Regions from separate parts of the Pseudoalteromonas sp. BSi20311 genome, predicted to be linked through region 1. Evidence: predicted binding sites of a transcription regulator. Region 1 holds the regulator's gene; the other holds the start of a gene.
The links. The regulator sigma-54, encoded in region 1, starts transcription at its own class of promoters, with help from an activator protein. The targets are predictions, from matches to a motif close to GTTGGCACGNNNNTNGNNT.

Region 1 (8,345 bases):
AATCAAATTTCAATTAGTGCTGACAGACAGGAAGGTCAATTAAAAGAAAACGTGGGCATTTTTGAGAAAAATGTTGAAATTATTCATGGTAATCGCCGCATTACCGCCGATCGTTTAGAAGTACATAAACGTGATGACTTAGGCGAGAATAAGCAACTTTTAATTGCCACAGGTAGCCCTGCTTACTTTGAAGAAACACAAGCTGATGGCACCATCATGAGCGCCAGTGCCAATGAAGTTCGCTATGATGTATCGCAACGTTTTTTAACCTTAATCGGTGATGCCAGTATCGCTCAAGCAGGTCAAAAAATTACCGCTAAAAGTATCACCTACGATATAGAGCAGCAGTTGATTAGCGCAGAAAAAGATGAAAATTCAACCGATCGTGTACACACCATTTTGGTGCCTGTTGAAAACAAAAAAGAAGACGATAAAGGCCAACCATGAGCACATTAAAAGCAGAGCTATTAGCAAAAAGCTATAAAGGCCGTGAAGTGGTGAAAAATGTTGGCCTAGAAGTCGAAGCTGGCAGTATTGTCGGTTTACTTGGCCCCAATGGCGCAGGTAAAACCACGACCTTTTACATGATTGTAGGCCTTGTACCGAGCGATAAAGGTAAAATATCAATAGATGATCAAGATATCACTTTATTACCTATGCATAGCCGAGCTCGCTTAGGGATTGGTTACTTACCACAAGAATCATCGATTTTTAGAAAGCTGACGGTTTACCAAAACTTAATGGCTATTTTAGAAACACGTAAAGAGCTTAATAAACAACAGCGTGAAGATACCTTAAATAATTTACTTGATGAATTTAGCATTCAGCATATTCGTGACAGCCAAGGTATGGCTCTGTCAGGCGGTGAACGCCGCCGTGTTGAAATTGCCCGGGCATTAGCAGCAAATCCTAAATTTATACTATTGGACGAACCCTTTGCAGGGGTTGATCCTATCTCTGTATTAGATATTAAAAAGATCATAGAGCATCTTAAAAATCGAGGGATTGGCGTATTGATCACAGATCACAACGTACGCGAAACACTTGATGTTTGTGAAAAAGCCTACATAGTTTCTCATGGGGAGTTAATTGCATCAGGCACTCCAGATTACGTATTAAACGATAAAACAGTACGCGATGTTTATTTGGGCGAGCAGTTCAAGCTCTAATATTTGTGTTATTCCACTAAGCATCTGCTAAGATTAATTATACTTAGGTCTGTTGACCTTTCAAGGTTGAATTTGCAGCAGTCTGTTTGGTATTTAGGCAAGGCAGAGCCTATGTGATGTGGTATTCCCCATAAATAGGCGATAACGCAGCATCAATGCCAAACAGGCGCTGCCCTTCGGGTTCTGCCTAGGGACGATTTACTTTTTGTTGCTCGGTTTTGACTTAGCCCACTAGGTTACAAACCTCGCGCCGCGATTAAACCGCCCCTAGTTTGAACAAATTTTAATCCGTAAAGGTCAACAGACCGTAATTTAAAAGGATTGTTAGAGATAAATGAGGCAATCATTACAGCTGCGCATGGGCCAGCAACTTACAATGACTCCACAGTTGCAACAAGCAATTCGCTTATTGCAGCTCAGTACATTGGATCTCCAGCAAGAAATTCAAGAAGCGCTCGATAGCAATCCCTTGCTTGAAGTTGAAGAACAAGATTACAGCGAAGATGCTGCGGGTAAAAACGAACAAAAAGCCGATAACGATGAATCAACGCTAAGTACTTCAGCTGACGAAAAACCTAGCGAGTATGAGCAAGACAGCGGCGAAGCCATGAGCAAAGACACCATTAGCGATGATATGGCAATGGATGTTACATGGGATGAATACATGAGCGCAGCACCTGCCTCTTCATCGGGACCGATGCCTGAAGATGAATCAATTTATCAAGGCTCTTCAACTGAAACGCTGCATGAATATTTAATGTGGCAATTGCAACTGACGCCATTTAGTCCTACAGATGAAGCCATTGCGATTGCAATAGTAGAAGCCGTGGACGACTCAGGTATTTTAACCCTTAGCTGTGAAGAAATTTTAGAAAGCTTTAATCAAGAAAACGACGACGAAGATGAAGTTGAACTTGATGAAATAGAAGCGGTATTAAAGCGTATTCAATTATTTGATCCGGTAGGAATAGCCGCGCGTAGTTTACAAGAGTGCTTGTGTATTCAACTTAATCAGTTTGATAAAGACACGCCTTTTTTAAACGAAACAAAAATGATTTTAACCGATCATATTGATTTGCTGGCTGCACGTGATTATCGCACGTTAATGAAAAAAACTAAGCTCAAAGAAGATGAGCTTAAAGAGATCATGACGTTAATTCATACCCTTAGCCCAAAACCGGCGGACACTATTGTCAGAGAAGAGTCAGAGTATGTTATTCCTGATGTGTCGGTTAAAAAAATTAAAGGGCGTTGGGTGGTTGAACTAAACCCTGATAGCATGCCTAAAATTAGGGTAAACAGCCAATATGCGGCTATGTCACGTACTGTTAAATCAAGTGGTGATAGCCAGTTTATTCGCTCACACTTGCAAGAAGCAAAATGGTTTATAAAAAGTCTAGAAAGTAGAAACGACACGCTACTTAAAGTAACTAACTGTATTGTGCAACAGCAACAGGCCTTTTTTGAACATGGTCCTGAGGCAATGAAGCCTATGGTGCTTAATGATGTGGCAGAAATGGTAGAAATGCACGAATCGACTATTTCACGTGTTACTACGCAAAAATACATGCACACACCACGGGGTATTTTTGAGCTTAAATATTTCTTTTCAAGCCATGTAAGCACTGAAAACGGTGGCGAATGTTCATCAACAGCAATTCGCGCATTAATTAAAAAATTAATCGCAGCAGAAAACTCAGCTAAACCATTGAGTGATAGTAAAATTGCAGATATATTGGCAGAGCAAGGAATTAAAGTAGCAAGGAGAACTATTGCAAAATATCGCGAATCTCTAGCTATTCCCCCGTCGAATCAACGAAAAAGTTTGATTTAAGGCGTACAACAAAGAGGAAAATGTTTATGCAACTGAACTTAACTGGTCGCCATGTAGATATTACTGACTCGCTTAGAGACTACGTAAATAGTAAATTTGCAAAGCTGCAGAGGCACACTGATCACATAACGAATGTGCATGTTATTCTCGATGTAGAAAAACTAAACCAAAAAGCTGAAGCAACCGTTCATGTTAGTGGCGCTGAAATTTTTGCCTCTACTGAACATCAAGATATGTATGCCGCTATAGACTCGCTGATTGACAAGCTAGATCGTCAAGTAATTAAACACAAAGAGAAACTTGCTCGACACTAACACTATGAAACTAAGCTCACTTATCTGTCAGGACTGCAGTAAAGCTGCGGTCCTTTTTAATAGTAAAAAAAGAATTTTAGAATTTATCAGTGAATTGGCTCACAATAAACTGCCCTATTTAACCCAACAAGATATTCTCAACGCGTTAACCGCTAGAGAAAAGCTAGGGAGTACAGGTATAGGCCGAGGAATTGCAATTCCACATGGTCGTATGAGTGGTGCACAAGAGCCTCTTGCACTTATACTGGTGAGCGAAACGGCTATTAATTTTGATGCGATAGATAACCGACCGGTCGACATTTTTGTTGCCTTAATTGTCCCAGACGGTGACAATCAACAGCATTTAAAGACCTTAGCTACCATTGCAGATAAGCTCAACGAAAAAGAATTTTGTAAGCAATTACGGGCGGCAAAATCCGACAATGAGCTGTACCAAGTCATTGTCAGTCAACCGTAGTAACAATAAAGGGTGATAAATGGAATTAATAATTATAAGTGGTCGCTCAGGTTCTGGTAAATCTGTTGCGTTACGGGTTGTTGAGGATTTAGGTTATTATTGTGTAGATAATATTCCTTTAAATTTATTACCATCTCTTGTTCGTAGTGTTTCCGACAGCTACAACAAAATTGCCGTAAGTGTTGATGTGCGTAACTTACCTAAAGAGCAGCAACAGTTTAATGAAATCATTGAATATTTACCTGGTTTCACTAAACCAACGGTGTTTTATTTAGACAGTGACGATCAAACATTAATTAAACGCTTTTCGGAAACTAGGCGTCTTCACCCTCTTTCGATTGACTCACTGCCGCTTGATTTAGCAATAAAAAAAGAAAAACAACTACTGGATGTTTTGATCAATCATGCTGATCATATGATTGATACCACTGATTTAAGTGTGCATCAGCTGGCTGAGTCTATCCGTGAAAAAATACTCGGTAAAAAAGACAAACAACTGATCATTACCTTTGAGTCATTTGGTTTTAAGCACGGTATACCCAAAGAAGCAGATTACGTATTCGATGCCCGATTTTTACCAAACCCGCATTGGGAGCCTGAACTTAAGCCACTCACAGGGCTAGATCAACCGGTAAAAGACTACCTAGCCAGCCACAGCATAGTACAAAAATTTACATGGCAAATTCAAACCTTTGTACAAACATGGTTGCCGCATTTAGAAAGAAATAACCGCAGCTATTTGACCATAGCCATAGGTTGTACTGGTGGACAACACCGTTCTGTTTACTTAGCGCAAACTATAGGTGAAAGTTTTGCAATGAGTCATCCTAATGTAAAAATTCGTCACAGAGAACAAGAATAACATCAAAGAGAATAGTAATGCGGTTAGAAAACACATTTTTAATAAAAAACAAGTTAGGCCTGCATGCCAGAGCAGCTACGGTGCTGGCACAGCTTTCTGTGCAATTTGATGCCTCAATCACGTTATTTCAAGACGATAAACAAGCCGCTGGCGACAGTGTATTAGCACTTATGTTACTCGAAAGCAGTCAAGGCAAAGAAGTTAAGGTAGTATGTGAAGGCCCTGACGCAGAGCCTGCACTTAATGCAATTGGTGAGCTCATTGACCAACGATTTAATGAGCAAGAGTAATCCTGCTTATAAGCTAAGGTTAATAGTGGTTGAGGTAGTTTACTGATATAAAGTAAGATAAAGCGATACCCCATCATCGTGTAATAAAATTTAATTAAGGACGCCAATGCCTGAAGCTTTAGAACAAGATATTCCACTACAACAACTAAAACAGGTGACTAAGTCACTAAATAGTGGTCAATTTGTTCAAGTTAGGCGCATGCTAGCAAAAACGGCACCTTGTGATACCGCACTTCTTTTAGAATCATCTCCCCATAAAATTCGTCGTATGCTCTGGCAACTGGTTGATCCTGATGTACAGGGTGATGTACTTGAAGAGCTCTCTGAAGACGTACGTTTGGGCATTATTGCGCAAATGGCACCTGAGCACATTGCTGCTGCAACAGAAGACATGGGCCATGATGATTTAGGGGAAGTACTACGTAGCCTACCAGACACCGTATATAAAGACGTTGTTAGCGCTATGGATATTCAAGATAGAGAGCGTGCAACACAAGCTCTATCTTACCAAGAGCGCTCTGCTGGCGCCTTGATGAATATAGATACCGTAACTATTCGCCCTGATGTAACTCTAGATGTTGTACTACGTTATATTCGCTTACGCGGTGAACTGCCAGAGGGCACCGATGACTTATACGTTGTAGATAAACATAACTGTTTTTTAGGCGCCTTATCGCTGAGCACTTTATTAACTAATCCCCCTGAAAAAATTGTTCAGGATTTAATGGATGAAGAGTGTGAATCTATTCCTATTTCTATGGATGAAAGCGAAGTAGCGCAACTATTTGAACGGCATAACTGGATATCGGCACCAGTTGTCGATGACAACGCGCATTTGCTTGGTCGTATTACTATTGATGATATCGTTGATGTTATCCGTGAAGATGCAGAGCATAGCTTATTAAGCTTAGCGGGTCTTGATGATGAAGAAGATACCTTTGCGCCGGTCTTAAAAAGCTCTAAAAAGCGCTCAATTTGGCTAGGTGTAAACTTACTAACTGCATTGCTGGCTGCAATTGTGGCGAGCTTTTTCGAAAACACCTTAGCTATATTACCAATTCTTGCTGTGCTCAATGGCATTGTCCCGTCAATGGGTGGGGTTGCAGGCAGCCAAACCTTAACTTTGGTTATTCGCGGTATCGCGGTGGGCCATATCAACCAAACTAACCAACGTTTTTTATTATTAAAAGAACTCGCTATCGGCGCGATTAACGGTATGGTTTGGTCTATCCTAATTGCCGGTGTCGTTGCGCTTTGGCAATGGGATTTCAAACTCGGTGGTGTTTTAGCGTTTGCTATGTTTATGAATTTAGTTGCAGCAGGTATTGCGGGTGCTAGTATTCCACTATTGCTTAAAAAAATGAAAATAGATCCAGCACTGGCAGGCAGTGTGGTACTAACCACAGTAACTGATATTGTTGGTATATTTGCCTTCTTAGGTACTGCGACTTGGTTATTGATTTAATCTTTTTATAAACGTTTATAAACAAAAACACCGCATCAATACGCGGTGTTTTTGTTTAAGCCGATAGTTACTTTACATAAGTTAAGGCTACTTAGCGCGCTGGCGATTACCGCCTACCTTAGGTTTAGTGTTGGCTTTTTTAAACTGACTAAAGCCAGTATGACGAGTAAGCGCAGGACGACCGCCCTTATTGCCTTTACCGCCTTTGGTTTGCCTTTCATCTCTGCCTTCTTCTGGCACTAAACAATTTGGACCTTTACCAATGAGTTTAGCTTTGCCCATATTACGCAGGGCTTCACGGATCATTGGCCAACCGGCAGGATCATGGTAACGCAAAATCGCTTTATGCAAACGACGCTGGCGCGCGCCTTTTGGTACCGCAACTTGCTCAGTATTATTTTTAATATTACGCAGCGAGTTCATTTCAGTATGATAAATGGTGGTCGCATTAGCCATCGGTGATGGGTAAAAGTTTTGCACCTGATCAAGCTTAAAGTCATTCGATTTCAGCCACAAAGCCATATTCACCATGTCTTCGTCTTTAGTCCCTGGGTGAGCAGAAATAAAGTATGGAATTAAATACTGCTTTTTACCTGCTTCTTTAGAGTACTTATCAAATAGCGCTTTAAATTCATCATAGGCGCCCATACCCGGCTTCATCATTTTTGATAATGGGCCGTCTTCTGTGTGTTCTGGGGCTATTTTTAAATATCCACCAACATGATGAGTTACTAGCTCTTTAACGTAACGAGGATCACGTACAGCAAGGTCATAACGTACGCCCGAAGCAATTAAGATCTTTTTGATCCCTTTAACCTCACGCGCCTTTTTATATAAATCGATAGTCGGGGTATGGTCAGTATCCATATGCTTACAAATATCAGGATACACACACGACAAGCGGCGACAGGTACTCTCTGCTTTTTTACTGGTACAACGCAGTTTGTACATATTTGCGGTCGGTCCGCCTAAATCAGAAATAACCCCAGTAAAGCCCGGCACTTTATCTCTAATTTGCTCAATCTCTTCAATAATTGATTCTTGTGAGCGGCTTTGTATTATTCGCCCTTCATGCTCAGTAATAGAACAGAACGAACAGCCGCCAAAACAACCACGCATAATGTTTACCGACGTTTTAATCATATCGTAAGCAGGAATTTTATCGTCGCCATAACTTGGGTGCGGAATACGCTGATACGGTAAACCAAACACATCATCCATTTCTTGGGTTTCAAGTGGATAAGCTGGCGGATTCACCCAAATAGAGCGATCGCCATGACGCTGAAATAGCGCTCTTGCACAACCGGGGTTAGTTTCTTGGTGCAAAATACGCGATGCATGGGCATACAATGGTTTATTAACACTGACCTGCTCAAAAGCGGGTAACTTAACGTAAGTTTTTTCCCATGGCTTAGGACGCGCAGGCTGAATGGTAATTGGTTTTGCAGCTTCGGCTTTTAAATCAATACCCGCTTGCTTAAATTCTGATTTAGCACAACCCACATCATCCGCCCCATAAGGATTAGGAATAGGATCTATTTTACCAATTTTATCAATCGCGGTTGAATCACTGCCGCGCCAACCGGGTAAAGGCTCCTTACGAATAACCGCCGTGCCTCTCACATCTTGTATGGTATCCATGGTTTCACCTGCAGCGATACGATGCGCCACTTCAACTAATGGACGTTCGGCATTACCATAAATTAAAATGTCACCCTTAGCGTCAAACAATACACTACGGCGTACTTTCTCTTGCCAATAATCGTAATGAGCAATACGACGCAAGCTGGCTTCAATGCCCCCTAACACCAGTGGCACATCTTTATAGGCTTCACGACAACGTTGTGAGTATATGATCACGGCACGGTCAGGGCGTTTACCACCTACATTTCCCGGTGTATAAGCATCATCGTGGCGCATACGTTTTTCAGCGGTGTAACGATTGATCATCGAA
Region 2 (8,345 bases), on a different contig from region 1:
CGAGTTAATCCCTGACAGCGGCCTTCGCCCTGGCTCGGTAAAACCTGCCGGTCGTGCAAGCTCAGCAATGACTAAAACACTTAATGCTGAATAAGCACTAAGTTTAGCTCAAAGCATAAAAAAGCCGCGTTAATTGATTTTAACGCGGTTTTTTATTGATTGTAATTTATATAACTGGCAAACGGGGTCGAGGAGCTGCGGGTACCGGGTTACGAGCCTAATCCCTAGCACTTGTTTTATCTTCTCATTTACTCCTTATTCTCTTCTCTCAGTGCAATAAGATCTTTAAGAAAAGCATTCACAAATTTACGGGCTGAGGGGATCGTGCTTCGAGCCTGTTCCCCAAACCTGTAGCTCGTTGCCCGCCAAAACTATCTTTAATGACGCGACATAAAGTCGCTGCTACATCTAAACCTTGTAGCAGCGGGTTCACCCCGCGTTTGAATTAAAAAACCAAGGTAAATACCCGCTTATTAGAAAGCTCTAAACTCTACTTTAGACACAAAAAAGCACGGCATTAATATCGTGCTTTTGGTTTAATCAAACAGTGTTTAACGAAGTTTAATCTTGCTCTTGTTCCATAAAACGCTGTAGCTGATCTTTTAGATTTGGCGGAATGCCTTTTATAACTAGTGTATCTGTCGCTTCATTATACGTGACACGCTCACCTAAATGTTTACGCTCAAAGCTAATGCTTACACCGCCACCTAAGCCTGAAAACTTAACCATACTCGTTACTGTTTTCTTATCGACTGGGAACGACTCTTCTAAGTCATAGCTTTGCTCTTTACAAAAGCTCTCAAACGGATTGTCATCGCCTTTGGTCAGCGTTGCTGAAAGCTCACTTACATTAGCCTCTTCGCCTGTGGTGACACAGTCGTTACAATAATCAAATACTTGCTTACGTAAATCGTCTTTTTCAGACTTATCGAATTGCTGCTCTGATAAGTAGTCTTCTACCGCGCTTAGCATCACTTGGCTTTGTTGCTTAGGGTCAATACCCTCTTCACAGCCTAAGAAATCTAAGAAAAAGTCAGCTACTTTTCGCCCTGCACGGCCTTTAATAAATGAAATATAACGATTATCGTCTGCTTGGGTATCCCATGCGGTTAAATCGATGCGGGCAGCCAATTGCATACGCGAAATATCTAAATGGCGCGATGCGGCTAAATCAAGCTCTGAAGTCATTGAGTAGTGTTCTTTAATGTTGATCATGGCAATCAACATATAATCAGTAGCCACGTACTGATAATGACAAAATACTAAATAGCCAGTCTCATTAAAAGCGTATTTATCTAACTCTTCTTTTAATACCGTTGATGCTTGCTCGGTCATATGCCAAAAGCCAAGCTCATTATTGCGGTAGCTTTGCATAGTAGAGGCAACAATACTGTTTTTTTCGTCACTAAAAGCACAAAAACCTTTGCCCGGTTTGCCATTGTAGGCATGGTGTAATTGCTCAATGAATACAGCGACTTTGTCGTTGATCATCATTTCATCGTTGCGAAGGTGAATTTGGGTGTCGTCATCTTTTTTGTCTACATAGTGCACGACTAATTTTTTAACATCTATTGCCATCTTTGTTTTTCACGCCTCTGGTGTTAAAATACGGGAATATAACTATTTTTATTGAACCAACTGATGCCAATCTTATCAAAATACTCTAATGAAGAAGTAGAACAAATCGTCGATCAGCTTATTGATGTTTTATCAAAACACAATGCGCCGGTTGATTTAAGTCTTATGTGTTTAGGAAATTCTATCACGCATATCTTAAAAGAGCATGTACCAACAGGGAAAAGACAAGCTGTTACTGAGAACTTTGCAAAAGCACTCGCTCAGTCGGTTAAATAAACTCTATGAATTTATCGCAGCATAACCAGTTTTCATCGAAAGCAAGTCAATTATTAAGTTGGGGCCATTGGTTTACATTTGCCAATATTGGTTTAGCGCTTTTAATTAGCTTAAGCTATTTATTTGCCGACTCACCGCCCACCACTTATATAGGTATCACTTATATGGTGGTTACGTGGCTAAGCCACACCAGCTTTATTGCATTTTTAGCGTTTGTGCTGACGGTTTTTCCTTTAAGTTTAGTGTTTCCCTATCCACAGCATATTCGCGGTATGGCAGCAGTGATAGCAACAATAGGTGCTTCAATACTTACTTTGGACGCTTATGTGTATTTTAACTTGGGCTATCACTTAAATGCCTCAGCACTGCCTGAAATTATTTCGTTGCTGTGGCACCGCTTAACCACTTCACCTGCGCTCACTACCTTGCTTGCTGGCAGTATTGTGTTACTTATTTTAGGCTTTCAGCTTACGGTTAGTAACTTTACTTGGCACCATTTAGGGCGTTTAAAACAATTTAAATTTGCCCGTTATGCTGGTTCTTTTTTAGTGATTTGTTTTGCATTAAGCCACAGCATTCACATTTGGGCAGATGCAAATTTAAAATTTGATATCACCAAGCAAGACAACGTATTACCGCTTTCGTACCCAACTACAGCCAAAAGTTTACTCGCCAAAAACGACTTGTTAGATGTTGAAAGCTACGAACAAGCGCATAATGTTAAAATTAATAACCAAGGTATTAATTACCAAATACCTACCCCACTAGCAAAATGTGAAGATTACAACGCAGCTAAAGTAGATATTTTAGTGTTTGATAATGACGAACAGTTAGCAAAATTTGTTGCCAGCAACCAAGGCATTTATAAAAATCAGCAATTTTTACAACCCACAGATCATAGTGACATGCTATTTGGTTTAGTGTACGGCCTGCCTGCATTTTATAAAACCGACATTATTGAGCAACAAACGTTACCCGTTTGGCAAAGCCAACGTCGAAGTGTAGAAGTATACGGTATTGATGAGCTGAGCTTTATTAACGAGCAAGCACACAAAGACAGTACAATCAGGGTTATCAAAGCAAATGAAAGCGCGACTGTACGCGATGATGCTACTGAGTTTTTTGCATTTAGTGTGTCGCAAAACAGTAATGAAATAGTGACTACGTCAACGCTATATAGCTCAGATAAGTTTATTTCTAAAGTGAACGGCTTAATTCAGCCGAGTGATATTATTGCTACTGCCCTTGGCCAATATTTAAACTGTAATGCCCTTGCAGAGCAGACAATGTTAGGTAAAAACTTATACAGTAAAAGTAATAACATTGGCGTTAATTACTCACAAGGTGTCGTGATAGCTTATAAAAAAGATAGAATTACGCTAATTGATCGTGACGGAAATTTTAGAAATATTTCCGCAGCTGAAGGGTTTTCAATTGAACAAGGACTTGATATTCCGTTTTTAGTACACAGTATTAAAAAGCTCAAAACTTTTTCTCAATAGCACCTGATAGTTCAAGCGGGTTATTAGCACTGGCTCGCTTGATTTTCTATTTTTATTCCTTTGCACTTGCTATCCCCCCAAGCTAGGTTATAGTTTTTAGCATTAAAAATTATTAACTCGATCAGAATATGCAAAGGATAATCATTATGTTCAACGTTATTAATCTGATCATTATTGTCTGCCTTTTTTGTTTTAGCCCTTTCGCATTAGCTCAAACCACCTACTACAAATGCGTTACTCCAAAAGGAACGACATTTTCACAATTTCCCTGTAGTAACAATGCAACCATGCATAAAATAACTTCCACTGAGCCTAAACAGACAGGTGAAGAAATAAACTACACCCAGCAGTTAAACGAACTTGAACGCGACACCATAATTACCAACTTAGAGGCAGAGCTGCGCAGTAACCAGCATAAACTCGCCATTCTTACACGAGAAAAAGACAGAGCTGATTTTAAGCAACAACAGCGCTTAAATCATATATTGAGTGCGGAAGACAAAAAACGAATTAGTAAAGATATTAAAAAGACACAAAAAAGCTTAGATAAGCAATATAAAAAAGATAAAAAGTTGATTGAAAAGCGAATTAAAAAATTACAAAAAAAGATTGATGCCTACCAATCAGCCACTAATTAACTTAAATAAATATCATCTTAATTAGCTTGGTTTTAAACATAAAATAACATACCCTTAACAACCGTAGAGTTCGAACTCTAATGCGTGTTTAGTGGTGCAACTTCTTTTAACCACCTTTTACAATTTAAATGGTATCCACCTGCACTTTGCTAAACACCTAAAGGCGTCAATTAAGGAGTACTGATGCAACCACGCCAAATTGCTGAATTAATTTTAACCGGATTTAAAAAACATTACTTGCTGTTTCAAAGAACAACAGCAAAAGCGCCCTATGCGTTTGCTAAAAGAGATTGGCAAGCAATTAATGATATTAGCCGCTTGCGTATTAGTTATTACGATGATCGGGTTAACGAAACCACAAAAACCTTACGTGAACGCCAGCAAACAGACCAGCTAAACGAAAGCTTATGGCTTGAAGTAAAGAAAATTTACCAGCATTTTTTATGTTTTCATCCGCAAGCTGAGCTTGCTGAGACATTTTATAACTCCGTATTTTGCCGCCTGTACCACCGCCGCTATTTCCATAACGATTTTATTTTTGTTGAAGCAACACTCAAAGATGCGCCTTCAGTGCCTGTAGAAGCTGAATACAGAAGCTACTTCCCTGTAGTGGACGGTTTAAAACCAACCATTAAACGAATCATTAACCACTTTGATTTTAAAGCCGATTTTGTCAATCTTGAGCGCGATATTCGTTTATTAGTTAAAGCGTTTTATAAGCAGGCCCCCGATACTCACCACCAGCATTGGCAAATGCGTTTTGATATATTACACACGCCGTTCTACCGCAATAAAGCCGCGTATATTGTAGGGCGTGTTGTATCGCAAAGTGGCGTTCAACCTTTTATCATTGCGGTACTTCACCATGAAGATCAGGGGTTATATCTTGATGCCCTGCTGACTAAGTCGTCGCAAATGCGGGTTATTTTTGGCTTTGCACGCGCTTACTTTATGGTAGAAACTCACGCCCCTTCCGCGTTAGTGCGGTTTTTAAACCAACTGATGCCGAATAAAACCTTAGCCGAGCTTTACAATGCGATTGGTTTTCATAAACAAGGAAAAACTGAGTTTTACCGTGAGTTTTTGAATCATTTAACCCATTCTAATGACGAATTTACCATTGCACCTGGCACCCCAGGTATGGTGATGATGGTATTTACTCTGCCCTCATTTGGCTATGTATTTAAAGTCATCAAAGATAAATTTGGTGAAAGTAAGCCATTTGGTCGCGATACCGTATTAAAACGCTATCAATTGGTTAAAAGCCACGACCGTGTAGGGCGAATGGCCGACACTATAGAGTATTCAAACGTCGTATTTCCTTTAGCGCGTTTTGATAGTAACTTGTTAGCGCAGTTACATAAAACCATTGGATCATCAATGGTTATTGAAGGTGACTGGTTAATTATAAAACATTTATATATTGAAAGACGCATGACACCGCTTAATCTGTTTTTAGAAAATGCAGATGAAAAAAGTGCCGCCGATGCCATAGAAGAGTATGGTCAAGCACTCAAAGAAATGATTGCCGTGAATATTTTCCCCGGTGACATGTTGTTAAAGAACTTTGGTGTAAGTAAGCACAAACGTATTATTTTTTACGATTACGACGAAGTGCAATATTTAACAGACATGAACTTTAGAGCACTACCCAAAGCAAAAAGTTATGACGATTATTTAATGGACGAACAAAGTTACTCGGTTGCTCCTCAAGATGTATTTCCAGAGCAGCTATGTACTTTTGTAATGCCTAACCCAACATATAAACAATTTTTAACTAGCACGCACCCTGAATTACTTGATGTGAACTTTTGGAAACAAGCACAACAAAATATAAAAAATGGAAAGGTGAGTCATATTTATCCCTATCCTACAGCACAACGTTTTATCCATTATTGGTAAACGTTAAGGACACACAATGAATATAAGTAAAATAGATTTAAATTTACTGGTTTACCTCGATACATTACTGCGCGAATGTAATGTTACTCGTGCTGCAAACCAGCTTAGTATTACTCAACCGGCCATGAGTAACGGACTTAAACGCCTACGAAACCTTTTTAATGATCCTATTTTAGTACGTACCAGCGATGGCATGGTACCGACCGAGCGTGCTATTGAGCTACAGCCTGTCATTCGTGGTATTTTGATGACCCTTGAAGAAACACTGGCACCTAATCGTGAGTTCGATGCTAAACAAAGCAAACGGGTATTTAGGATCATGGCCAGTGATTACGCAGCCAGTACCATGGCACCGCGTTTATTAGGTAAACTACACGAAGAAGCGCCCGACACCACCTTAGATATTTTAACTCCCAGTGATGTAACCTTTCACGATGTTGAAAACGGTAAAGTAGATATGGCGATTAACCGCTTTGAAAATTTACCACAGTCGTTTCATCATAAACGTATTTGGAAAGATAGCTTTTGCTGTTTAGTCAAATCCGACAACCCTATTATTGAAAACTTTAGTCTAGACAGCTATTTAAAAGCTCGCCACATTTGGGTAAGTAAGACAGGTTTTGGTGTGGGTGTAGGGATGGATCCTAAAGATGTGCAAAAGCTGGGCTGGGTTGACGAAGCACTGGCGCATTTTGGTAAACACCGAAATATTGCCACTTTTACTCGTAACTACCATGTCGCTATTCATTTAGCGAAAGAGAAAAACCTAGTTGCGACTTTGCCCTCAAAGGCAGCTAATATTTATGTAGACGATCCTGGGCTTAAAATACTTGAGCCACCCTTTCCTATTCCGCCATTTGAACTTGATATGATATGGAGCCCTTTATTACACAGAGATGCTAGCCATATTTGGTTACGCCAAAAAGTAGCTGAAGTAGCGGATGAGCTAAAATAACCTTCTTACATACCTTTATGTAAAATTTGCTTGCTAGCGCTTGGTTAGCAAGCCTTCCTCCCCGTCAAAAACAATTAAAAGCCATAAAATACAAAAACTTAAAAATAAAGCTTGTTTGGAATAGCGCTTGCTTGGTAATGACTGTATTTTAAATTAACAGAGGTCATTATTATGAGCACCCATCAAGGACAAGAAATAAATCATATTACCGACATTATCCAAGTAATGAATAGCGGCATCGACTTTTACCAAAAAGCACAAGATAAAATACAAGACCCCGCAATAGGTGCCCTATTTCAACGTATGATTGACGCGCGTAAAGTCTGTGTGGAGAGTTTACAACCTTATGCAATTAATCAGCAGGGTGAACGCGAAGATGGCTCGTCGTTTGTTGTAGAAGCACGCCAAGCATTCACCGCTTTGATCAGTAAATTTACTAACGATAACGATCAAATATACGTTAAAGAGCTTGAGGAAGTGGAAGATAAAACCTTAGAAGAAATAAAAATAGCGTTGAAAAAGCCTCAGTCCCACGACTGTGAAGCTGCGCTATCAAAGGTATTACTTACCATGCAAAGCTGCCATGCAGAAATGAGTAAAATGCAAAAACATTAAGTTTAAAAACGATAAAAGGGCCTGACGGCCCTTTGGTTGTTAAATAACAATAGGAGAGTTATTAGGGTCTGTTTACCTTTTAAGGTTGAATTTGCAGCAGTCTGTTTGGTATTTAGGCAAGACAGAGCCTATGTGGTGTGGTTATTCCCCATAAATAGGCGATAACGCTGCATCAATACCACACAGGCGCTGCCCGAAGGGTTCTGCCTAGGGGCGATTTACTCTTTGTTGCTCGGTTTTTACTTAGCCCACTAGGTTACAAACCTCGCGCCGCGATTAAACCGCTCCTAGTTTGAACAAATTTTAATCCAAAAAGGTCAACAGACCCTTATTAAAAGCGGTACTCTGCGCCTACGTAGTAGTAAGCACCATTAAAGCCAAATGGCGCTGAACGACGTGAGTACTTAAATACCCCGTCACTGCTGACAATAGTATTACCTTGAGCATCCACAATTGTGCCTGAACGTGAATTACCTATGGTGTTTTCATCTGGGTAAACATCAAATAAGTTATTTGCGCCAATATTTACCGATAAATCATCAGTCACAAAATAGTTTACTTTAATATCCGTTAAAATTTCAGCACCGTAAGTCTGGCGGCCGCCATCTTCAACTGTGTACTCACCAAAACGGTTAAGCGATAGGTTTACGGTCCAGTCGTCGCGACGATAAAGTGCACTTAAGTTAATTCGATCTTCTGGTTGCCATTCTTCAATAATAGAAATTTCTTGATCAGAAAACACATCATCGACTGGCACGGTTTCAAGGCCAGAGCCTGCTGGTGTAAATAGAGACACCACATCGGTTTCGGTAAAGTTAGCCGCTAAAGTAAAATCAAGCGTGCCACCTAGGCCTTCTGTATTCCATGTAGCCACAAAGT

Region 2: the regulator sigma-54 is predicted to act here: its motif matches at 6,966-6,984, upstream of P20311_RS03800 (PA2169 family four-helix-bundle protein).

The regions. Positions count from the first base shown of each region.
Region 1 covers NZ_BADU01000188.1:36,930-45,274, reverse strand. The annotation lists gene lptA (lipopolysaccharide transport periplasmic protein LptA) at 1-447, shown strand, start outside; gene lptB (LPS export ABC transporter ATP-binding protein) at 444-1,169, shown strand; gene P20311_RS17995 (RNA polymerase factor sigma-54) at 1,504-3,003, shown strand; gene hpf (ribosome hibernation promoting factor) at 3,030-3,317, shown strand; gene ptsN (PTS IIA-like nitrogen regulatory protein PtsN) at 3,322-3,774, shown strand; gene rapZ (RNase adapter RapZ) at 3,794-4,636, shown strand; gene P20311_RS17975 (HPr family phosphocarrier protein) at 4,654-4,926, shown strand; gene mgtE (magnesium transporter) at 5,033-6,391, shown strand; gene P20311_RS17965 (YgiQ family radical SAM protein) at 6,479-8,345, opposite strand, start outside.
Region 2 covers NZ_BADU01000039.1:52,744-61,088, reverse strand. The annotation lists partial or broken gene rne (ribonuclease E) at 1-94, shown strand, start outside; gene yejK (nucleoid-associated protein YejK) at 562-1,578, opposite strand; gene P20311_RS03825 (DUF1414 domain-containing protein) at 1,642-1,854, shown strand; gene P20311_RS03820 (DUF3413 domain-containing protein) at 1,860-3,356, shown strand; gene P20311_RS03815 (DUF4124 domain-containing protein) at 3,503-3,994, shown strand; gene aceK (bifunctional isocitrate dehydrogenase kinase/phosphatase) at 4,178-5,896, shown strand; gene P20311_RS03805 (LysR family transcriptional regulator) at 5,913-6,851, shown strand; gene P20311_RS03800 (PA2169 family four-helix-bundle protein) at 7,023-7,466, shown strand; gene P20311_RS03795 (TonB-dependent siderophore receptor) at 7,798-8,345, opposite strand, start outside.